DNA from 4 places in the Streptomyces sp. NPDC086835 genome. Region 1 is predicted to be linked to each of the others. Evidence: riboswitches for the same ligand, from Rfam matches in the RefSeq annotation. Region 1 holds a riboswitch; each other region holds the start of a gene.

Region 1 (4,183 bases):
GAGAACAGGGCGGTGCTGGTCTACGAACCGGTCGCCGAAGAAGAGACCGAAGCGGCCGACGGACACGAGCAGGAGGGGACGGACCAGTGAGCGACGCTGCCGTGACCATGGACTTCCACCCGCAGCCGACCCCGGGCACCGCCCGGCCCTGGGCCTTCCCGGCCCCCGACCGCGGCACGCTGGACAACGGCCTGACGGTGCTGCGCTGCCACCGTCCCGGCCAGCAGGTGGTGGCCGTCGAGATCTCGCTCGACGCCCCGCTGGACGCCGAGCCGGAGGGCCTCGACGGCGTCGCCACCATCATGGCGCGCGCCCTGTCGGAGGGCACCGACAAGCACTCCGCGGAGGAGTTCGCCGCGGAACTGGAGCGTTGCGGCGCCACCTTGGACGCGCACGCCGACCACCCCGGTGTCCGGGTCTCCCTCGAGGTGCCGGTCTCCCGCCTGCACAAGGCGCTCGGGCTGCTCTCCGAGGCGCTGATCGCACCCGCCTTCGAGGCCGGCGAGGTCGAGCGGCTGGTCCGCAACCGCCTCGACGAGATCCCGCACGAGACGGCGAACCCGGGCCGCCGGGCGGCCAAGCAGCTCTCCAAGGAGCTCTTCCCGGCCTCGCTGCGCGTCTCCCGGCCGCGCCAGGGCACGGAGGAGACCGTCGCGCGGATCGACGCGGCCGCCGTACGCGCCTTCTACGAGGCGCATGTACGCCCCGCCACCGCCACCGCGGTGATCGTCGGCGACCTCACCGACGTCGACCTGGACGGCGTCCTCGGCGACTCGCTCGGGGCGTGGACGGGCGACAAGGCGGAGCCGCGTCCGGTGCCCGCGATCACCGCCGACGACACCGGCCGGGTGGTCATCGTCGACCGTCCCGGCGCCGTGCAGACGCAGCTGCTCATCGGCCGCGTCGGCGGCGACCGCCACGACCGGGTCTGGCCCGCCCAGGTGCTCGGCACGTACTGCCTCGGCGGAACGCTGACCTCCCGCCTCGACCGGGTGCTGCGTGAGGAGAAGGGCTACACCTACGGTGTGCGCGCCTTCGGCCAGGTGCTGCGCTCCGCTCCGGACGGCTCCGGCGCCTCGATGCTCGCCATCAGCGGCTCCGTGGACACGCCCAACACCGGTCCGGCGCTGGAGGACCTGTGGAAGGTGCTCCGCACGCTCGCCGCCGAGGGGCTCACGGACGCCGAGCGTGACGTCGCCGTGCAGAACCTGGTGGGCGTCGCCCCGCTGAAGTACGAGACGGCGGCGTCCGTCGCGGCCACGCTGGCCGACCAGGTCGAGCAGCACCTCCCGGACGACTACCAGGCACAGATGTACGTCCGCCTGGCGGAGACGGGCACGGTGGAGGCGACCGCGGCGGTCGTGGGCGCCTTCCCGGTCGACCGGTTGGTGACGGTGCTCGTCGGCGACGCGTCGCAGATCGAGGAGCCGGTGAAGGCGCTCGGTATCGGTGAAGTGAGGGTTGTCACGGGCTGATCGGGAGCCGCCCGCCGAAGACAACTCAAGAGAACGCGCATTGCGCGCGAACAGGACCCTGGCTTCGAATCGTTTGCCGGGGTTCTGTTCGTTGTCCGATTTGCAGGGTTGAGTGCGTGTCTGCCCTGTGGCATGCGCTACAAAACGGGCTCTCTGTTTGGTGATTGACGAAACGGTTGCCTAGCGTCGGTCCGGCTGTCCGCTTGGAGATCGTCGCGCCCGCGGCATCGGGCAGCCATCGCCGAGTCCCCGTCAGGCGCGAGCCTGGGGAGCCGGGGACCCACGCAGTCCCTGGGGTGAATCGGCCCTCCTTCGCCCGTGCGGAGGGGGCCGTAGGAGACCTTCCTGCTCCGAACCCGTCAGCTAACCCGGTAGGCGAGAAGGAAGGAAAGGACCAGCCTCTTCATGGCGTTCACCCGTGCCACCGGGAAGCATCGTGCCCCGAGCCGCCTGACGCGCAGGAGCGCGAACCTGGCAGGCGTCGCCGCCCTCGCCACCACCGGCGTCATCGGAACCCTCGCCTCCCCGGCGCTCGCCGCCGACACCGAGGCCGCGTCCGTCGAGGACACCGGCCTCACCCAGATCGTCTCCATGGGGTCGCTCGCCGACGAGATAGCCGACCAGGCCGCCGCCCAGGAGAGGGAGGCCCAGGAGGCCGCCGCCAAGGCCAGGGCGCAGGCGAAGGCCGAGGCCGAGGCGAAGGCGGAAGCCAGGCGCAAGGCCGAGGCGCGTGCCAAGGAGGCCCGCGAGGCCAAGGAGCGCGCCGCCCGTGAGGCCGAGCGCAAGCGGCTGAACTCCTTCCAGCTCCCGATCGCCGGTTCGTACGTGACCACCGGCTACAAGACCGGCGGCGCCCTGTGGTCCTCCGGCAGCCACTCCGGTGTCGACTTCCGCGCCGCCTCCGGCAGTTCCGTCGTGTCCGTCGGCTCCGGCACCGTCGTCGAGGCAGGCTGGGGCGGCGCGTACGGCAACAACGTCGTCATCCGGATGAACGACGGCACGTACACCCAGTACGGCCACCTGTCGTCCATCAGCGTCTCCGTCGGCCAGCAGGTCACCCCCGGCCAGCAGATCGGACTGGCCGGCTCGACCGGCAACTCGACCGGCCCGCACCTGCACTTCGAGGCCCGGACCACAGCCGAGTACGGCTCCGACATCGACCCGGTCGCCTACCTGCGCTCGCACGGCGTCAACGTCTGACCCTCGACGCACCCCGCGTACCGCGTCTCCTGTCCGAAGGCCCCCGGCTTCCCGCCGGGGGCCTTCGGTGCATTCCATGGCGTTTCGGCCATTGAGTGATTGCCGTCTCCGTCAAGAGAGTTCCATCGTTTTCCTCCTGGCGTCGGAAAATCGAGTTCATTGCAATAGAGTCACGGGAACACGCGTCAATCGGCTGCGTTTCGCTCGGATCAATGCGGAGGTTCGGTCATGCGTATTCCCGCGCACTCGGTATGCACGGCGATCCGCGACGACATCGTCTCCGGGGTCTACGAGCGCGGCAGCCGGCTCACGGAGGAGCAACTGGCCCGTCGCTACGGGGTCTCCCGCGTCCCGGTGCGCGAGGCGCTGCGCACCCTGGAGTCGGAGGGCTTCGTCGTGACCCGCCGGCACGCCGGCGCCTGCGTGGCGGAGCCGACGGAGCAGGAGGCCGCCGACCTCCTGGAGATCCGCATGCTGCTGGAGCCGCTGGGCGCGGCGCGCGCCGCGCAGCGCCGCACGGAAGCGCATCTGCGGGTGCTGCGCGGCCTGGTGAGACTCGGTCAGGAGCGGGCCCGCCGGGGGCAGGGCGAGGACTTGCGCTCACTCGGCTCCTGGTTCCACGAGACACTCGCCCAGTCCTGCGGCAGCCCCGGACTGACCGCGCTGCTGACCCAGCTGCGGCACAAGATCGCTTGGATGTACTCGGTGGAGCAGCCTCTCGCACCGGTCGAGTCATGGGCGGAGCACGGTGCGATCGTCGACGCCGTGGCGCGCGGTGACGCGGAGCGTGCGCGGGCGCTGACGGCCGCGCACGCCGAACGCGCCGCCGCCGCGCACCGGTTGCGCCGTACCGTGCGGGTGAGGACTTCGCAACATGCCGTAAACACCACGAGCGGCCGGAATTAACAGAGGGCGTATACAAAAGAAGGCGTGATGGGGTCGGCCTTTCTCTGTTCTTCTTTTCCGTCCGGGCCCGGAACGCGGAATGTGGAATGCGGCCCTGGAATGCGAAAGCCGCGGTGCTCCGGACCCGGAACACCGCGGCTTTTCTGTGAATGGTGACGGGCGACAGGGCCCGCCGGGCTCAGACGGTCTCGGGAAGCTCTTCGAGCCCCTCGGCCACCAGCTTGGCCAGGCGGTCGAGTGCCGCCTCCGCGCCGTCCGCGTCGGAGGCGAGGACGATCTCCTCGCCGCCCTGGGCGCCCAGGCCGAGCACGGCGAGCATCGAGGCCGCGTTGACCGGCTTGCCGTCGGCCTTGGCGATCGTCACAGGGACGCCGGCAGCCGTCGCGGCACGGACGAAGATGGACGCGGGGCGGGCGTGAAGGCCCTCGGCCCAGCCGACATTGACGCGGCGCTCAGCCATGGTGTTGCCCTTCAAGTCTTAGCGGGTTGTCTAGACCAGTCTCTCATGTGTCCCGGCGTGCTCCCCCGCCCCACCCTGCCGGGGGTGCGGGACGCCGTCGGCACCCTCAGACTGCCCGCGCGCAACCGCCTCCGCGACCGGT
Region 2 (4,183 bases), on a different contig from region 1:
TGTTCACCGACGCGGGGTGGAGCAGCTCGGTAGCTCGCTGGGCTCATAACCCAGAGGTCGCAGGTTCAAATCCTGTCCCCGCTACTGATGACACCGGCCCGGTGGTCGATCGAGAAGATCGACCACCGGGCCGGTGGCTTTTCCGGCAGCGCACGACCGTCGCCCGGTCGGGCGACCGGAAGTCGTCCTGCGGCGCGTCGGCCTTCAGCCTGAGGGGGGCGCGGTACTGTCCGCAGCCGTCAGCGGACCCGGTAGGACCCGGCAGGAGACCACCTTTGGGCCAGGAGTGGCGAGATCAGGGCGGCGCCAGAAGAGCCCCGTGGTTCGTCCGCGCGTTGCCCATGGCGATGATCGTCGGCGGGGTGGTCTTCGACGTTCTGACCCCGCCCCGGTTCACCGCCGTACCCCTCTATGCCGCAGCCCCGCTCGTCGCGGCGCCTGTCCTGTCATGGATGGCGACCCTGCTCACCGGGATCGCTGCGGTTCTGGCCCTGAGCGTCCTCCACGCCGTCAACAGAAGCTTCTGGCAGATCACGGTCCTCACCGAGACGACCACGGTGGTCACCGTCGTCGTTCTCGCGCTGTTCATCAACACCCTCGTGCGGCGCAGTGGTGAGCGGCTCGCTTCGGCCCGGGTGATCGCGGAGACCGCGCAGCGGGCCGTACTTCCCGCGCCGGCCGACCGGATCGGCGGTCTGCACATCGCCGCCCGGTACGAGGCGGCGCAGGCGGGCGCGTTCATCGGCGGCGACCTCTTCGCGGTGCAGGACACTCCTCATGGCGTGCGCCTTCTTGTCGGCGATGTGCGGGGCAAGGGACTGGGGGCGGTGGGGACCGTGGCCGTGCTCATCGGCGCGTTCCGCGAGGCCGCGGAGCAGGAGCGCTCGCTGGAGGGCGTGGCGCAGCGGCTGGAGCGCGCCCTCAAGCGGGAGGGCACCAGGCGGGAAGGGCTGGACGCCGTGGAGGGGTTCACGACCGCCGTCCTGGGCGAGATCCCGCGGGGCCGCGCCCTGGTGCGGCTGGTGAACCGGGGCCACCCCGAGCCCTTGGTGCTGCACGCCGACGGGGCTCTGGACGTCCTCGCGCCGGCGCAGGCGGCGCTGCCGCTGGGGATGGGTGACCTGGCGGCGTGGCCGGACCGGGCGGAGGAGTACCCGCTGCCCGACGGGGCGACGCTGCTGCTCTACACGGACGGGGTGACGGAGGCGCGGGACGCCCGCGGCGTCTTCTACGACCCGGTGGAACGGCTCGCCGGACGCCTCTTCCCCGGGCCGGCGGAGCTGCTGGACGCGCTGGTCGACGACGTACGCCGGTACACCGGCGGCGGTTCGAGCGACGACATGGCGCTGCTGGCGGTCGGCACGCCGGCGGAAGGGCAGCCGGAACGGCGCAGGACGGTGCCGGTGGTGCCGCCGGAGCCCGGCGGCCGCGGTGGATCCGCGTGACATCACGCGCCTGACCCGGGCGGTGCGCACGCTCCGTAGCCGAAGGAGAGCCGTCCGCATAACATTTGATGCACCATCAGAATCGTGACCGCCTCTGACGTTTGATCAACTCGCCCGGTTCCGGCCGATTCTGTCCCGGAAAGTCCCGGGTGAAGCCGTTAATGATCACCCGGAACAGCTTGGAATCCGGCCCCGCCGTCTATTAACGTTCGATAACGCAGTGCGGTCGTCCCAGCCGTCGCAGAGGCGGCGCCGTGCGCACGTGCCGAATCCCGCAAGGGAACCGGGGAACCACTAATTGGGGTGAATCGGTCACCCTTTGCCGCTCAGTTTGCGGTCGAGGGCGCCCGTAGGAGACCTTCCTGCTCCGAACCCGTCAGCTAACCCGGTAGGCGAGAAGGAAGGAAAGGAGTACGCCTTCGTGGCGTCCAACATGCCTGCCCCCGAGGCCCGCTTCGCGTCCGAACGTTTCAGTGCCGACGCCCCCGAGCGGACCTGGGAGGAATGGAACCCCACAGAGGACTCCGTCCGCCCCGTGCGCGGCCGGCACCGTGTCATCAAGCAGCGCGGCGGAATCGCCCGCAGCTCCACGGTGCTCGGAGTCGGCGTCATCGCCGCGGTCGGCGCGGGTGGCATAGCCACCGCGCAGGACAAGCCGGCAGTTTCCATCTCCCTTCCCGATTCCATCGCGGACAACCTTCCCGACGCCAAGTCCCTTCCTGGCGTGGGATCCCTGATCTCCGACTCGGACGACTCCGACGGCGACGTGCACGCCGCGCCGCTCACCTCCGCGACCACGGTCGCCGACGGCGGCGCCGGCCAGAGCCAGGCCGCCGGCTCCGGCGAGGCCCTGCGCGCCCGGATCCTCCAGCAGGCCGAGCAGCAGCAGGCAGAAGCCGACGCCGAGGCGAAGGCGGCCGCGGAGGCGCTCGCCGCCGAGCAGGCGGCGGCCGCCGCCGAGAAGCAGCAGAGCGCGGCAGAGGCCAAGGCCGCCGAGGAGAAGCGGAAGGCGGAGGAGGCCGCGCGGGCGGCTGCGGAGGCGGCGCGTCTCGCCGAACTCGCCCGCAGTTTCTCCCTTCCCACCTCCTCCTACACGATCACCTCCACCTACGGTGAGTCCGGCGCCATGTGGTCCTCCGGCCAGCACACCGGCCTGGACTTCGCGGCACCGACCGGGACCCCGGTCAAGGCGGTGCACGGCGGCACGGTCAAGTCCGCGGGCTGGTCCGGCTCCTACGGCTACCGCATCGTCCTCGAGCTCGAGGACGGTACCGAGGTCCTGTACGCCCACCTCTCCTCGATGACGGCGAGCGCGGGGCAGCAGGTGTCCACCGGCGAGACGATCGGGCGCGTCGGCGCGACCGGCAATGTCACCGGTCCGCACCTGCACCTCGAGGTGCACACCGCCGGCGGCGCGGGCATCGACCCGATGGCGTGGCTGCGCAGCAAGGGCCTCACGATCTGATCCCTGCCCGGTACGGGTCACAGTCCTCCCGTACCGGGCACATCCATGTCTCCGGCAGCCCCGGCGCACACCCCCCGACGCCAGGGCTGCCGGAATAGCCGGTACGGGCCCGGCCGTTGATCACCTCATGACCTCTCTGCGCACCCTCGGTTCCTCCGACCTGACCGTCTTCCCGCTCGCTCTCGGCGGCAACGTCTTCGGCTGGACGGCCGACGAGGCGCGGACCTTCGCGGTCCTCGACGCGTACACCGCGGCGGGCGGCAACTTCGTCGACACCGCCGACAGCTACTCCTCGTGGGCCCCCGGGAACGAGGGCGGCGAGTCGGAGACCCTCATCGGCAAGTGGCTCGCGGCTCGTGGCAACCGCTCCGAAGTCGTCGTCGCCACCAAGGTCGGCGCCCACCCCCGCCACAAGGGCCTCTCCGCCACCACGATCAAGGCCGCCGCGGAGGAGTCGCTCATGCGGCTGGGCACCGACCACATCGACCTCTACTACACCCACTTCGACGACCCGTCCGTGCCTGTCGAGGAGATCATCACCGCCCTCGACCAGCTGGTGAAGGACGGCAAGGTCCGTGCGATCGCCGCCTCCAACATCAGTGCCGAACGGCTCCAGGCGTCCCTGGCCTTCTCCGAGCGGGAGGGCCTCGCCCGGTACGTGGCGCTTCAGCCTCACTACAACCTGGTCTCACGCCACACCTACGAAGGCGAACTGCAGGACACCGCCGCCCGCGCCGGCCTCGCCGCCGTTCCCTACTACGCGCTCGCGTCCGGCTTCCTCACCGGCAAGTACCGGCCCGGCACCACGGTGGACAGCGCCAGGGCCCAGGGAGCGTCCAAGCACCTCGAGTCGCAGCGGGGGCTGAAGGTCCTCGACGTGCTCGACCGGATCGCGCAGGCCCGTGGCGCGGAGATCGCGACCGTCGCACTGGCGTGGCTGGCCGCCCAGCCGACCGTGGCCGCGCCGATCGCGTCGGCCCGTACGGTCGAGCAGGTGCCGGCCCTGGTGGCGGCAGCGGATCTGGCCCTGACGGACGGCGAGCTTGCCGAGCTGACCGCCGCGTCCGCCTGAGCTCACCCCGGCGCGGACTCAGTAGCGGTAGGGGTTGTAGCCGCTGTAGTCGCGGTGCGGCGGCAGCAGCGGCATCCGGGCGGTGGCCTGTGCGGCGTACGCCAGCGAAGGCCCGGCCACCGCCCTGCGCTGCCACAGATGGTGCAGCAGCTCCTGTTCGCGCTCCACGAAGTCCGGCCCCGCCGCGCCCCGATGGGCCCG
Region 3 (4,183 bases), on a different contig from region 1:
CGGTGGCGAGGGAACCGAGGGCGTTACGGGAGGTGTTGAGGCTGTCGGTCCGGCGCGCCGCCTCGTCGCGCAGCGAGTCCAGCGATCTGCGGGCGCTCTCCGCCCGTTCCTTGGCTCCGTTGAGCTTCTCGGTGGCGACCTCCGCCTCCTGGTACAGCTTGTCGACCCTGGCCTGGATCTGCGCCGGGGTGAGGCCCGGCTCCGCGTGCCCCGTGCCGTCGAACGCTGTCGTGGCCGCCGCGCCCGCCAGGGCGAGCGTGAGCGCGGTACGGGCGGCCGGTCCGTCGAGCCGGCGTTCACGGGGTTTTCGGTGTTCCCGGTGTGCTGCCACGAGGGCTTCCACGTCCTTCCGTCGTCCCTGCCGCCGCACTTGCGTCCGGCGGCGGGCCGCACAGGGGGAGCGGTCCGCCGCAGGACCTTCCGGCGGTGGTGGCCGAGTGCCGTCCGGCTGTGCGACGGCTCGCGGGGAGTCGGCCACCTGGCGCAGGACGCTACGACCGCGTCGACGGGGGCGGGACACAACGACCGTAAATCTCCGGAAATGGGCGTCCGGCAACCGTTGATGAACGGCCGTCCGTCGTCGCGGACGCGCATCGCGTCGGTCCCTGGACCGATGCCGCGGACAGGGCCACCTGCCCGGCTGACGGTGGTATGGGCCCAGCTAGGCTCCGGCCCATGGACGTACTCATCAATGTCTTCGTCGCACTGCACATCATCGGCATCGCCTCGCTGCTGGGCGGGTTCCTGACCCAGATGAAGGCGATGGGCGAGGGCACCGCCCGCTTCAGCCCCGCGATGCTGCACGGTGCGCTGACCATGCTGGTCACGGGTGTGGCCCTGGTGGGTCTGAACCAGGCGGACGACCAGACGGTCAACAACCTCAAGATCGGCATCAAGCTGGCGGTGCTGGTCGTGATCCTCGGCCTCGTGTACGTCAAGAGGGACGAGGAGAAGGTCGACAAGGCGCTCTTCGGCGCGGTGGGCGGCCTGACCTTGGCCAACATCTTCATCGCCACGCTCTGGACCTGACCCGAGCGCGGACATGACGGTGCCCGGGCGGCTCGGCCGCCCGGGCACCGGTGCGCCGGGGCACCCCGCGTCGGCCCCGCAGGGCTTCAGGCGGGGCGGACGCTGCCGTAGATCGGCATGTAGTAGATGGACTCCTCGCGGACGTTCGTGCCCGGCTTGGGCGCGTGGATCATCTTGCCGTCGCCGATGTAGATGCCGACGTGGCTGATGTCGTCGTAGAAGAAGACCAGGTCGCCGGGGAGCAGGTCGGCCGTCTCGACACGGGTGCCGACCTTCACCTGGTCCCAGGTGGTGCGCGGCAGGTCCACCCCCGCCGCCTTCCACGCGGCCGCGGTGAGGCCGGAGCAGTCGTAGGAGCTCGGGCCCGTCGCGCCCCAGACGTACGGCTTGCCGATCTGGGCACGGGCGAACGCGAGGACCTTGTCCGCCTTGGCCGCGTACGTGCCGTCGTCGGTGCCGGTGCCCGGATCGGTGGTGCCCGTGTCCGGGGTGGTCTCGCGCTCCTGCTGCTGCCGCTCGGCCTCCGCCCGGGCGGCTGCCTCCGCCTTCGCCTTGGCCTCGGCCTTGCGGCGCGCCTCCTCTTCCTTCTCCCGCTCGATCGCGGCGAGGCGTGCCTTCTCCTCCGCCGTCAGCTTCGAGAGCAGGGCGCGTGCCTCCGCGAGCTTGGTCTGCACCGTCTGCTTGCTGGTGCGCAGGGCCTCCTGGGAGTCCGTGAGGGACTCGAGGCGCTTGGTGGCCTCCGCGCGCTGCTTCGCGGCCGCGGCCCGCTCGGTCTCGTACTCACTGACGGCCCTGCGCTGCTGGTCCGTCATCCGGTCCATCAGCTGGGTCTGGTCGAAGTACGCCTGGGGGCTGTCCGCGAACATCAGCGCGGCGGTGGGGGTGACGGAACCGGTGCGGTACTGCGCCGCCGCGTAGTTGCCGAGGGCGCGGCGGGACTCGTTCAGCTTCTCCGTGCGCTTGGCGGCCTCGTCGAGCAGCTGGTCGACCTCTTGGCGCTTCTCCGCCGTGGCTTCCTTCGCCTTGTTGAACTCCTGCGTCGCGCTGCCCGCCTGCCGGTACAGGTCGTCGACCTTCTTCTGCACCTCTTCGATGCTGGGCTTCGGGTCGGACGGCGCGGCGGTGGCACTCTGGGTGGAGAGCAGTGTCACACCGGCGAGGGCGGCCGTGGTGAATCCGACGGCGGTGGACGGTTTTGCGGTACGGCTGCGGGTCTTGCGATGCGACGCCAACGCCGGCATCTCCTTCTTCCGTGGACCGCCTACCGGGTTAGCTGTCGGGTTCGGGCGAACGGAAGACGCCCTACGGACCGAGCGGGGCACGGTCCGATTCACCCCGGTGGTGCTTGGTGGGTCCCCGGTTCCGAACTCCCTCGGGAGGAGCCCGGATTCGGCGCAGGCCGCCCGTTCGGCGTGGTTCGCCGGGAGGGGTGCGGGCCGCCTGGTCGAGCACGCTAGCCAACTCGTGCGCCTGCTGTGAAGGTTGATGTTCGATATGTCCGATACATTTTCGTGACCTTTTCGGTGGCGGGTCGCCTGCCCGTCCGCCGGTCGCCCGGCGGATCCGCCCTGTCACCTACCGTGGCGTCCGCCGGTGTGCCGGTGCGGCCACGGTTGTCGGTCCGGCCGCCTAGACTCGTTAAGCGATGAGCAGCCTCTTTGACGACAGCTTCCTGGCGGACCTCCGGCCCGACGCGGACGGGCCCCCGCCGCCGCCCGAGGACCCGGCTCCGGAGCAGCTTCCGGACGACCTCTTCCAGGGCGCCTTCGACGTGCCTCCGGCCCGCGACGGGTACTACCGCGACGGCGCCCCGCGCCCCGTCGTGGACCCCGCCGCCCTGCTCGACGGGCTGAACGAGCAGCAGCGCGCCGCCGTCGTGCACACAGGGTCACCGCTGCTCATCGTGGCCGGCGCCGGCTCCGGCAAGACCCGGGTGCTCACCCATCGCATCGCCCACCTGCTGGGCACGCGCCGGGTCCACCCCGGCCAGATACTGGCGATCACCTTCACCAACAAGGCCGCCGGCGAGATGAAGGAACGCGTCGAGCAGCTGGTGGGCCCGCGCGCCAACGCGATGTGGGTCATGACCTTCCACAGCGCCTGCGTCCGCATCCTGCGCCGCGAGTCCAAGAAGCTGGGCTTCACCTCGTCGTTCTCGATCTACGACGCGGCGGACTCGAAGCGCCTGATGTCGCTGGTCTGCCGCGATCTCGACCTCGACCCGAAGAAGTTCCCGCCGAAGTCCTTCAGCGCCAAGATCTCGAACCTGAAGAACGAGCTGATCGACGAGGAGACCTTCGCCGACCAGGCGGTCGACGGATTCGAGAAGACGCTCGCCGAGGCGTACCGGATGTACCAGGCGCGGCTGCGCGAGGCCAACGCCCTGGACTTCGACGACATCATCATGACCACCGTCCACCTGCTCCAGGCGTTCCCGGACGTCGCCGAGCACTACCAGCGGCGGTTCCGGCACGTCCTCGTCGACGAGTACCAGGACACCAACCACGCTCAGTACACGCTCGTGCGCGAACTGGTGGGCAAGGGGTACGAGGACCTGGAGCCCGCGGAGCTGTGCGTCGTCGGTGACGCCGACCAGTCGATCTACGCCTTCCGCGGCGCGACCATCCGCAACATCCTCCAGTTCGAGGAGGACTATCCGGACGCGACGACGATCCTGCTGGAGCAGAACTACCGCTCCACCCAGACGATCCTCTCCGCCGCCAACGCCGTCATCGAGCGCAACGAGTCCCGTCGCCCCAAGAACCTGTGGACGAACGCAGGCGCCGGCGCCCAGATCACCGGCTATGTCGCGGACACGGAGCACGACGAGGCCCAGTTCGTCGCGGACGAGATCGACCGGCTCACGGACGCGGGCGAGGCGAAGGCCGGCGACGTCGCCGTCTTCTACCGCACGAACGCCCAGTCGCGTGTCTTCGAGGAGATCTTCATCCGCGTCGGCCTGCCCTACAAGGTCGTCGGCGGTGTCCGCTTCTACGAGCGCAAGGAGGTCCGCGACGTGCTGGCCTACCTGCGGGTCCTCGCCAACCCCGAGGACAACGTCCCGCTGCGCCGCATCCTGAACGTGCCCAAGCGCGGCATCGGCGAGCGTGCGGAGGCGATGATCGACGCCCTCGCGCTGCGCGAGAAGATCACT
Region 4 (4,183 bases), 110 kb from region 1:
CAACCAGGGCGTCGTGTGGGTGACGTTCGACGAGCGCTCCGGCAGCGCGGGCAGCGCCACACAGGACATCTACGTCGGAGTCGCCGACAAGGAGAACACCGTCTACCGCTCGACGGACGGCGGTGCCACCTGGTCGCGGCTCGCCGGACAGCCGACGGGCTATCTGGCCCACAAGGGCGTCCTCGACTCCGCGACCGGTCATCTCCATCTGACCCTGAGCGACACCGGCGGCCCGTACGACGGGGCCAAGGGCCGTATCGCGCGCTACGACACGGCGACCGGCGAGTGGAAGGACACCAGCCCGACCGCCGAGGCCGACACCTACTCCGGCTTCAGCGGGCTGAGCGTGGACCGGCAGCGGCCCGGCACCCTGATGGCCACGGCCTACAGCTCCTGGTGGCCGGACACGCAGATCTTCCGCTCCACGGACAGCGGCGAGACCTGGACCAGGGCCTGGGACTACACCAGTTACCCGAACCGCTCCTTCCGCTACACGCAGGACGTCTCGTCCGTGCCCTGGCTCTCCTGGGGCGCCAACCCGTCCCCGCCCGAGGTCACGCCCAAGCTGGGCTGGATGACGGAGGCGCTGGAGATCGACCCGTTCGACTCGGACCGGATGATGTACGGCACGGGAGCCACCATCTACGGCACCGAGAATCTGCGGACCTGGGACTCCGGCGGCCGGATCACCATCACGCCCATGGTGAAGGGGCTCGAGGAGACGGCCGTCAACGACCTGGTGAGCCCGCCGTCGGGCGCGCCGCTGCTGAGCGCCCTCGGTGACATCGGCGGCTTCCGGCACACCGACCTCGACGCCGTGCCGCCTCTGATGTTCACCTCGCCGAACCTCTCGTCGACCACGAGTCTGGACTTCGCGGAGGCGGCGCCCGCGACGGTCGTACGGGTCGGCAACGCCGACGCCGCCCCGCACATCGGCTTCTCCACGGACAACGGGGCCACCTGGTTCCAGGCCTCGCAGCCTTCGGGCGTGACGGGCGGAGGCACGGTCGCCGCCGCCGCGGACGGCAGCGGTTTCGTCTGGAGCCCGGACGGCACCGGCGTGCACCACACCACCGGGTACGGCAGCTCGTGGAAGGCGTCCACGGGGATCCCCGCCGGCGCGACGGTGGAGTCGGACCGCGAGAACCCGAAGAAGTTCTACGGGTACAAGGCCGGCACCTTCTACGTGTCGCAGGACGGCGGAGCCACGTTCACCGCCAGGGCGTCGAGCGGTCTGCCGCACGAGGGCAACGTCCGTTTCAAGGCCGTGCCCGGCGCGGAGGGTGACGTGTGGCTCGCGGGCGGCACGGCCTCAGGGACGTACGGACTGTGGCACTCGACCGACTCGGGTGCGACCTTCCGGAGGATCGAGGGGGTCGAGCAGGCGGACGCCGTGGGCTTCGGCAAGGCGGCTCCCGGCGCCTCGTACCAGACGATCTTCGTCAGCGCGAAGATCGGCGGGGTGCGCGGCATCTTCCGGTCCACGAACGGCGGCGCCGACTGGACGCGGATCAACGACGACGCGCACCAGTGGGGCTGGACCGGCGCCTCGATCACCGGCGACCCGCGGGTCTACGGGCGGGTGTACGTGTCGACCAACGGGCGCGGCATCCAGTACGGCGAGTCGTCGGACGGTGGCGGCACCGATCCCGGTCCGGGTCCCGACCCGGACCCGCCGGGGGACGCGGGGTGCTCGGTCGCTTACAAGATCACCAACCAGTGGTCCGGTGGCTTCCAGGCCGATGTGACGCTGACCAATACGGGCAGCGCCGCCCTGGACGGCTGGCAGCTGCGCTGGAGCTTCCCCGACGGGCAGAAGGTCGGCCAGATGTGGAACGCCGCCCACCGGCAGAGCGGTGCAGAGGTGACGGCCGAGAACGTCTCCTGGAACGGAAAGGTGGCCGTCGGCGCGTCGGTGTCCTTCGGATTCACCGGCAGCTGGTCGGGCCGCAACACCGCACCGGCCGCCTTCGCCTCGGGCGGTGAGACCTGCACCACACGGGGCTGAGGGGTGAGGCCCGGGTCCTGGCCGGCGGGCGTGCCGCCCAGGACCCGTGGCCGATCGGCCCCCTCTGGAGGGCGCGTTCGGCGCGTGATGTCCGGTATGGCTTGTTTTACCGTCTTGTTTGTTAAGTCTAATTGGGTCTTAATATTGCGAGTTGGCGCCCTTGGGACGCTTTGGCGGTCCCGGTGGTTGTACAGGGAGTCCGTGATGTCGGTCACCTGCCCGGCAGCCGGGGAGAGAGGGCCGGAAGGGGTACTTCCCTTTCCCGGGAAGGGCTTTGAGTTTCTTGACGCGGAACCGACAATTGAAAAGCCGTGCACGGAAGCCTCATTCGGATTGTGATGTGGAATTCGGCACTTGTTTCGCGAGGACGCTCTCGTTTACGGTCACCGTCAATCCGGGTGGACCGCCGAATCCTGCCGCCGTCCGGAATCCGCAACCGCACTCACTTCACGTACGGCAGGAGCGGGGGAACCAGGTAAGTCGCCGAACCGGAATCCGGAACGGCTCGGGGTTAAGTCGCATTCACCTGCGGCCGGGCATCTCCAGCCCGAACCCGACAGCTCACCTCGCAGGCGACGGAGAGGAATTGGCCATGCCCGCAAAGGGTAAGCACCGTCGTCCCAAGTCCCGTTCACTGACCCGCGGATTCGTCGCAGCCGGCACGGGCGGCGCCGCGCTCGCCCTGCCGCTCCTGGGCGGCACCGCTGCTCAGGCGGCACCCGCCGCGGCCCCCGTCGCGGCGGAGCGGACCGTGGCCACCGCCACGACCGTCGCCGCGGCCGCGCAGGCCGTCGCGCAGAAGGCCGGCACCGTCACGTATTCCGTGGTCGCCGGTGACTCGCTTTACAAGATCGCCGAAGACCATTCCCTGAACGGCGGCTGGAAGCAGCTCTACAAGGACAACCGGAAGGCCGTCGGAGCGGACCCGGCGCTGATTCACCCCGGTCTCGAGCTGACGATCGGCGCCAAGGCCAAGGCCGAGGCCGAGCCCAAGGCGAAGCCGCAGGCCAAGGCGAAGGCCGCCCCGAAGGCCGCGGAAGAGGCCGAGGCGTCCGAGAAGGCCGAGCGCGCCGCCGACACCGCCCGCGCGGACCGCTCCGAGCGCAAGGCCGCTCCGGCGGCCCAGGCCGCCGCGGCCCCCGCGAAGCCGGCCTACGCGAACAACCTCGACGGCTGGATCCGCGAGTCGCTGGACATCATGGGCCGGCACGGCATCCCGGGAAGCTACGAAGGCATCCACCGCAACATCATGCGTGAGTCCTCCGGCAACCCGCTGGCCATCAACAACTGGGACATCAACGCCATCAACGGCACGCCCTCCAAGGGCCTGCTCCAGGTCATCCAGCCCACCTTCGACGCCTACCACGTCGAGGGCACGTCCTTCGACCTGTTCGACCCGGTCGCCAACATCACCGCCGCGTGCAACTACGCCGCCGACCGGTACGGCTCGATCGACAACGTGAACGGCCCCTACTGACGGGACCCGCGCGGCGACCGATGAGCCGCCTCCACCTGACGGGCCGGTGCCCGGAACGCCCCACGGCGTTCCGGGCACCGGCCCGTGGCCGTGTCCGGACTTCGCCCGTGCATGCTCGCGCGAGGCCCGCATGTGGCCGCGCGAGGCCCGCAGCGGGTGCTCTGCCCGAGGGCGCACGAGCTCCGTCCGTGGCCCGCCCGGCACCCTGGAACCGCGGTCACGGCCGCTAGGAGGCGGCTCCAGCGGCTCTCGAGCGGCTCCCGAGGTGCCGTGTGCCATCGTGGAGGCGACGGCTCCGGCGGACGATGGCGCGTTGATGTGCCGCGCCGATGCCGACGGGATGCGGTGCGAACACACCGCCGACGGGCCGAGTGCAACGGCCGTGCGGCCGAAAGGCGCAGGTCACAGGCGTTCGGGAAGCGCGCGGGACGCGCCGGGCGACCCGGCACGCGCGCCCGGCGGCGCCAGGCAACTCCCTGCCGTGCAGCTTCCTGGCCTGGCTGAATACGGACAGCCGGCCCCTCCCGGTGATTACCTCTTGTCAGGCGCCGGACGGAAGCAACGGACCGGCCGCCACAGGACACCGGAACGGAACGTACGCCGCACCCGTACTCACGAATGGAGACACTCCATGTCCCGTGCCACCCGTTGTACCGCCGCCGCATCCGCCGTCGCCGCCGCGTTCCTGGGCGGCATCC

What was found. Region 1 has a riboswitch for cyclic di-AMP ahead of ACIPJI_RS26020 (M23 family metallopeptidase). Riboswitches for the same ligand answer to the same signal wherever they lie in the genome.
Region 2: another riboswitch for cyclic di-AMP. It lies ahead of ACIPJI_RS27970 (M23 family metallopeptidase); the one in region 1 lies ahead of ACIPJI_RS26020 (M23 family metallopeptidase).
Region 3: another riboswitch for cyclic di-AMP. It lies ahead of ACIPJI_RS07425 (NlpC/P60 family protein); the one in region 1 lies ahead of ACIPJI_RS26020 (M23 family metallopeptidase).
Region 4: another riboswitch for cyclic di-AMP. It lies ahead of ACIPJI_RS25515 (transglycosylase SLT domain-containing protein); the one in region 1 lies ahead of ACIPJI_RS26020 (M23 family metallopeptidase).

The regions. Positions count from the first base shown of each region.
Region 1 covers NZ_JBIVAU010000008.1:417,235-421,417, reverse strand. The annotation lists gene ACIPJI_RS26030 (pitrilysin family protein) at 1-90, shown strand, start outside; gene ACIPJI_RS26025 (M16 family metallopeptidase) at 87-1,475, shown strand; cyclic di-AMP (ydaO/yuaA leader) riboswitch at 1,705-1,867, shown strand; gene ACIPJI_RS26020 (M23 family metallopeptidase) at 1,881-2,675, shown strand; gene ACIPJI_RS26015 (GntR family transcriptional regulator) at 2,904-3,581, shown strand; gene ACIPJI_RS26010 (HPr family phosphocarrier protein) at 3,760-4,041, opposite strand.
Region 2 covers NZ_JBIVAU010000010.1:17,170-21,352, reverse strand. The annotation lists tRNA gene ACIPJI_RS27980 (tRNA-Met) at 11-84, shown strand; gene ACIPJI_RS27975 (PP2C family protein-serine/threonine phosphatase) at 342-1,445, shown strand; cyclic di-AMP (ydaO/yuaA leader) riboswitch at 1,699-1,855, shown strand; gene ACIPJI_RS27970 (M23 family metallopeptidase) at 1,867-2,910, shown strand; gene ACIPJI_RS27965 (aldo/keto reductase) at 3,038-3,982, shown strand; gene ACIPJI_RS27960 (PrsW family intramembrane metalloprotease) at 4,001-4,183, opposite strand, start outside.
Region 3 covers NZ_JBIVAU010000002.1:277,213-281,395, forward strand. The annotation lists gene ACIPJI_RS07415 (NlpC/P60 family protein) at 1-331, opposite strand, end outside; gene ACIPJI_RS07420 (hypothetical protein) at 676-1,029, shown strand; gene ACIPJI_RS07425 (NlpC/P60 family protein) at 1,116-2,270, opposite strand; cyclic di-AMP (ydaO/yuaA leader) riboswitch at 2,272-2,434, opposite strand; gene pcrA (DNA helicase PcrA) at 2,675-4,183, shown strand, end outside.
Region 4 covers NZ_JBIVAU010000008.1:304,313-308,495, reverse strand. The annotation lists gene ACIPJI_RS25520 (cellulose binding domain-containing protein) at 1-2,008, shown strand, start outside; cyclic di-AMP (ydaO/yuaA leader) riboswitch at 2,438-2,596, shown strand; gene ACIPJI_RS25515 (transglycosylase SLT domain-containing protein) at 2,601-3,485, shown strand; gene ACIPJI_RS25510 (hypothetical protein) at 4,117-4,183, shown strand, end outside.